2 regions of the Bacillus sp. 5RYD7K genome follow, and region 1 is predicted to be linked to the other one. Evidence: predicted binding sites of a transcription regulator. Region 1 holds the regulator's gene; the other holds the start of a gene.

Region 1 (3,211 bases):
CGCCAATGTTCATTAGAAATATCCATAATATAATGAATGAAATTCCGAAATCAGCTGCAACGGCTGTAAAATTGCTTGTTCTCGGCAGAATCATGCAATCACCCAAAAAGTAAGTGATCAAACTTAAGATCAAGGTAATAAACAGAACGTTTAAAAAAGTTACTTGGTACATCAGATCCAGAACAATGTACAGCAAAGCAAGTGTGAGCGCCGTTTTAGAAGCGAAAGCAATTACATGTTTCATTTGAACCACCTTCGTTATTTCGTTTAGTCTTCATTGTAGGCAATCAGCAAATTTTTAAACTGGTATATAGTGGTTATAAAGTGTGCGTTTTAATAAAATGTAAATAGACATCACCATATTCACAAGTTAAAATATGTAAAAAAAAGGGGGATGCAAAATTGAAAAAATGGTGGATATGTATTGCTGTTTTTTTATTATGTTTTTGCGGAGTACACTCAGCTGAAGCGGCTACCACTGGATTCGGATCAAAAACAAGCTTCATTATGGAGGGAGATGTAAAAGAGTTTTTTATTGAAAATCCGGGGGCTGTATCAGCTGATGATTACCTATTAGGATACAAGTTCACCATTGTGAACAATTCTTCATGCAATTTAAACGTGAAACTCCAGCGGATGGCACTGAACGGAAACTTTTATACATTAAGTTCTAAAAGCTACAGCGGCAGCTGGTTAAACCTAAGTGCCCAGGACAAAAAATCAATTGATCCGCATCACAAATACAGGATTCTGATTGAAAGCTCTTCAAACGACTGTGAACCTGTCCATATTAAAGGGTTATACGGCGTGGAATATTATCATTTTGATTGAAAATAGATACCCGCAAAGGCAGCGGGTTTTTTTACATCTCGTCAAAACTTATTGTACTATGCACTAAATATTCATGAATATAATGTAATCCGTCCGCTCCAGATGAAGATAAATATATATCAAAATCAGCCCGCACAAATACAAAAGTTGAAAAATAGATAAAAAGTTTCCTTAGAGAAACATTATTTATTGACTTCAAAAGTGAGATGCCGGATAATAAAGATGTAAGTTTTTCCTCCTTAGCAGGTTCGTTTCTTAAGCCAGGGCGAATCTGCTCTTTTTTATGCAAAAGTAAAACCCCTCTGAAAGGGGTTTTACGATAAATAAAGTTTAATAGAATTAATGAACGGCTCTGAATACGCCGATCACTTTCCCTAAAATGCTTACGTTTTGCAGGATAATCGGTTCCATCGTCGGATTTTCCGGCTGCAGCCGCACATAATTGTCTTCTTTATAGAAGCGCTTGACCGTGGCTTCATCATCTTCGGTCATAGCCACCACGATTTCCCCGTTATTGGCCGTGTTCTGCTGTTTGACAATGACGTAATCTTTGTCAAAAATGCCGGCGTCAATCATACTTTCTCCCATGATTTCTAACATGAATACGTGTTCTCCCGGAGGAACCATCCTGTCAGGAAGCGGAAAATACTCGTCGATATTTTCAACAGCCGTAATCGGAATACCCGCCGTCACTTTCCCGATGACCGGAACATTGACAACCTGGCTTTTCGGAATTTGGACTTCTTCTTCATCCAATACCTCAATCGCTCTCGGTTTAGTAGGGTCCCGTCTGATCAGGCCTTTTGTCTCCAGCCGCGCCAAATGTCCGTGCACGGTTGAACTGGAAGCCAGTCCTACTGCTTCTCCTATCTCTCTTACAGAAGGCGGATATCCTTTCGTTTTTACCTCTTCTTTAATAAAACGCAGGATATCAAGCTGCCTTTTTGATAGCTTCGTCATATTTCGCACCTCAAAACGTCGATTTTAAGTAGATTATAGCATGATTTTCCTGACAGTACAAACATAGGTTCGAAAAAAACGATTGACAGAAACATTTGTTCGTATATACTGAAAGGTATAAAAAGCGAACAAACATTCTGGAGGTTGTTTAAATGGCGAAGGAATCTATCATATTTGTCGGACTGTTTACTGCGATTTTAAGTGCTGTTATTTTACTTGTTTCATGTACGGGAAATGATCAGGCGCTCAGCCAATATGTTAAAATAAAGGTTCAGGACGGAGATACTCTGTGGTCACTTGCGGATCAAGTAGCAGAGAAGAAAAATATTAACAAAGAAGATTTCATTGAGTGGGTGACGGAGAATAATCATCTCCAAACTGCTGATATAAAGCCCGGAGACGAACTTATTCTTCCGGTTAAGAAGGAGCATCCGGCCGTATATCAGCTGGCCATTGTCAATTAGAGAGGAAAGAGAGAAATGAAGGCGCTCATTTATGCCCGGGTAAGCACAAACAAAGAACAGCAGCAGACGTCTTTAAAAAGACAGGAAGAGGAGCTCAGTGAGATCGCTGCGGCAAACGGCATGGAAGTCGTAAAAGTCATTTCAGAGAAAGCCAGCGGTTACGAAATGGACCGCGACGGAGTATTTGAAATGCTTGATGAAATTAAAAAGTCACATATTGACGCGATATTGGTGCAGGATGAAACAAGACTGGGAAGAGGAAACGCCAAGATCGCGCTTTTGCATTGTATTTACAGGGAGAACGTAAAGATATATACGACGGCTCATAAAGGCGAGCTGGAGCTTTCCGAAGCTGATACGATGGTACTCGAAATCGTCAGTATTGTGGAGGAATATCAAAGGAAAATTCACAATATGAAAATCCGGCGGGGAATGAAAAGAGCCGTAAAAAATGGCTATAAACCTGAACGGAATCTGAAAAACAGACATGAAAACAGCGGAAAAGAAAAAAAAGAGGTCCCTGTTTCGGAAATTATCAGGCTGAGAGCCAACAAGCTTACCTTTGCAGAAATCGCCGCCACCTTAAGAGGATTCGGCTATGATGTATCCAAAGCCACGGTTCACCGGCGTTTTCAGGAATATATCGCAGACAGCGAAGGCAGCTGACATGCTTCAGTTGTAAAAAAGATGATGTTTTAGTAGTATATAATCAACACGCACCAAAGGAGCTTATTATGATTTCTAAAGAAAAAATCGCAAGAATTAACGAATTGGCTCAAAAAGCTAAATCAAACACGATAACAGATGAGGAAAAAGCCGAACAGCAAAAGCTTCGCCAGGAGTATTTGAAAGGGTTCCGCTCCTCAATGAAAAATACGTTAAAGAGCGTAAAAGTTATTGATCCGGAGGGTAATGATGTCACTCCTGAAAAATTAAAAAGGGAACAACAGAAAAAT
Region 2 (3,211 bases), 150 kb from region 1:
ATCTGTTGCAAGTAATTGCTGATCCGTTTATTGTGATCGATTGATTTAGGTGTTTTCTCTTTTTGCGTCTTTTCTTTTTTTTGTTGAGTCTGGTCATTTGAAGAATCAGATTGAGCGGCGGGAGCACTTTTAACAGAATCCTTCTCCCGGTGATGCGCTGTGACGGTCCAGATCATAATAAAAACAGTGACAAGCAGCAGAAAAAGAAACAGCCCTCCCGTTTTCATCAATTTCTTCTTTCTTTTTTTGTTAATTCTTGTGCGGCGGGGGCTCGTCATCTTTTTTCCTCCTCAGATATAATTTCAACTTTCGCCATGATGTTAGACGAGTGAAGGGTGAAAAAAGTTGTAACATTTCAGATAAAATTTTCCGAAACAGCCAGTGTTTTTTTAAACACACAAAAAAAGAGCGGAAATTGCTTATTCCGCCCTTTGATCGTGCTTTTATTCTTCAAATTCAAGCTCTTCCTGAGTTTCTTCCGATTTTTCCGTAACACCGTTATTGTCCAAACCGTAATGTTCACGGATTTGTTCTTGAATCATCAGCATGATGTCTTTATTTTCTTTTAAGAACTGCTTGGCATTTTCACGGCCCTGTCCGAGGCGTTCTTCTTCATAAGAATACCACGAGCCGCTTTTTTGCACGATATCAAGTTCAGTTCCAAGGTCGATGATTTCCCCTTCTTTGGAGATTCCTTCACCGTACATGATGTCCACTTCAGCCGTACGGAACGGAGGAGCGACTTTGTTTTTTACGACTTTAATTCTCGTTTTATTCCCCATCACGTCGTTACCCTGCTTTAATTGCTCAGCACGGCGCACTTCAAGACGCACGGAAGAATAGAATTTCAGCGCGCGTCCGCCCGGTGTCGTCTCCGGATTTCCGAACATAACGCCGACTTTTTCACGAATCTGGTTAATAAAGATTGCGATTGTTTTAGATTTATTGATGGCCCCGGAAAGCTTACGGAGCGCCTGAGACATGAGACGCGCCTGTAAACCGACGTGTGAGTCACCCATGTCACCTTCAATTTCAGCTTTTGGAACAAGCGCCGCAACAGAGTCAACGACTACGATATCAACAGCTCCGCTTCGCACCAGCGCTTCAGCAATCTCCAGCGCCTGCTCTCCCGTATCCGGCTGAGACAGAAGCAGCTCTTCGATATTGACACCGAGCTTTTGCGCATAAACAGGATCAAGGGCATGCTCAGCATCAATAAATGCTGCCTGTCCGCCTTTTTCCTGAACCTCAGCGATGGCGTGAAGCGCTACGGTCGTTTTACCTGAGCTTTCAGGTCCGTACACTTCAATAATCCGTCCGCGCGGGTATCCGCCTATTCCGAGAGCGGTATCAAGTGCAAGGGAGCCGCTCGGCACCGTTGAAATTCTTGTATCCGTTTTTTCCCCGAGCTTCATGATGGAACCTTTGCCGAATTGTTTTTCTATTTGCTTAAGAGCCATATCTAAGGCTGCCTGACGATCACTCATTTATTTTTTTCCTCCTTTATCTTGCCACTACATATACTATACCTTGTTTACTGACATTTGCCAAGAAAAAAGCGAACGCATATTCGGATTTTTTCCGCGTTCGCTTTTCTTCAAAAGAACATAATTCCCTTCGTAAAAATTAAAAATCAGGGAAAACGCCCTTTTAAAACTTTATTTTTGATCCAGCATTTTTAAAATGAGATGGCAGCCGTATTTAGCGGCGCGCTTTCTGATTCCGGTTCTTGATCCGGCAAAGTTAAATTCTTGCACCTCTTCTTTTCCTTCCGCGGAAATGCCGATAAAGACGCGGCCCGGGGCATGCCCTTCCTGCGGATCCGGGCCCGCAACTCCGGTAAAGCTGATACCGATATCGCTTCCGGTCAGCTTTCTGACACCGGCGGCAAGCTCTCTCGCGCACTCTTTGCTGACCGCTCCGCTATCTGCGAGCGTCTCAGCTTTCACGCCGAGCACCTGCTGTTTCACGCTGTCGGAATAGCAGACAACGCCTCCTGCAAAAAGTTGAGACGCGCCGCTCAAATCAGTCACCCACTCTGAAAACAGTCCGCCTGTAAAGCTTTCGGCAGAGGAAATCGTGATTCCGTTCTGTCTGCATGCTTTTGAAAGCTCCTTCACCAGGGAGGTATCATCATATCCGTAGAAAAATTCACCGACCCGTTCTAAAATGGCGGCTTCCGTTTCTTTTAAAAGCCGTTCTGTTTCTTTTTCATCGGCATGTTTCGCCGTTAAACGCAGCGTGACCTCGCCGTCAGCAGCAAGCGGCGCAATCGTCGGATTCGTCTGCGCGTCAATGATATCTTCTAAATCAGCTTCAAGCTGAGATTCACCGATTCCGAAAAACCGCAGCACGGTTGAAACGATTTTCTCATTTGAACCGAGCTTTTTAAGAAGCAGCGGCTTCGCTTCATTTTCAAACATCGGACGCAGCTCGCTCGGCGGTCCGGGAAGCAGCATATAAAGCCTTGATCCGTGCTCTGCAAGCATTCCCGGCGCCATGCCGAAATGATTCGCCAAAACGTCCGAGCCCTCAATAACGAGCGCCTGTTTGCGGTTATTCGGCGACATGGTCCGTTTTGTTTTCGCGAAATACTCTTCAATCGACCGGAACGCTTCGTCATTCAGAACGAGCGGGCGTCCCATTGTGTTTGCAATGGTTTCTTTTGTTAAATCGTCCTTGGTCGGTCCGAGGCCGCCTGAAAAAATAATCAGGTCCGAGCGCTCTTCGGCAATGCGGATGACTTGCTTAAGCCGCTCCGGATTGTCACCGACAGCGGTGTGGTAAAACACGTTTACGCCGATTTCCGCCAGCTCTTTACTGATAAACTGAGCGTTCGTATTGGCGATCTGGCCGAGCAGAAGCTCTGAGCCGACTGCAATGATTTCCGCTTTTTTTGCTATTTCCATGTTCAAGTCCTTCTTTCTTAGTTAGATGTTTTTAACGCATCCCAGTTCTTCGCAAAATAATCCCAGCCGGAAATGACTGTGAAGAGCACAGCCACCCATAAAGCGATATCGCCGAACGGGAAAGAAACGAGCTCAAACGGGAGATTATGAAGTAAAAGCGCTGCAACAGCGATGATCTGAGCCCATGTTTTAATTTTTCCCAGCATATTGGCGGCTACGACTTCCCCCGTTCCCGCCAGCACAAGTCTTAGTCCCGTTACGGCAAATTCGCGGCTGATGATGACGATGACCATCCACGCCGG

The links. Region 1 encodes LexA, which represses DNA repair genes until DNA is damaged. Its sites were predicted from a motif close to CGAACATATGTTCG; they were not measured.
Region 2: a site for LexA is predicted at 1,560-1,573, ahead of recA (recombinase RecA). Genes of this name have one in related genera too.

Annotation. Positions count from the first base shown of each region.
Region 1 is NZ_CP191200.1:2,972,945-2,976,155, reverse strand. Features, by position in the region: gene ACQE26_RS14850 (YndM family protein) at 1-244, opposite strand, end outside; gene ACQE26_RS14845 (hypothetical protein) at 403-831, shown strand; gene ACQE26_RS14840 (hypothetical protein) at 863-1,120, opposite strand; gene lexA (transcriptional repressor LexA) at 1,171-1,791, opposite strand; gene yneA (cell division suppressor protein YneA) at 1,944-2,255, shown strand; gene ACQE26_RS14825 (YneB family resolvase-like protein) at 2,271-2,921, shown strand; gene ACQE26_RS14820 (DUF896 domain-containing protein) at 2,990-3,211, shown strand, end outside.
Region 2 is NZ_CP191200.1:3,121,882-3,125,092, forward strand. Features, by position in the region: gene ACQE26_RS15290 (serine hydrolase domain-containing protein) at 1-278, opposite strand, end outside; gene recA (recombinase RecA) at 444-1,487, opposite strand; gene ACQE26_RS15300 (competence/damage-inducible protein A) at 1,659-2,909, opposite strand; gene pgsA (CDP-diacylglycerol--glycerol-3-phosphate 3-phosphatidyltransferase) at 2,927-3,211, opposite strand, start outside.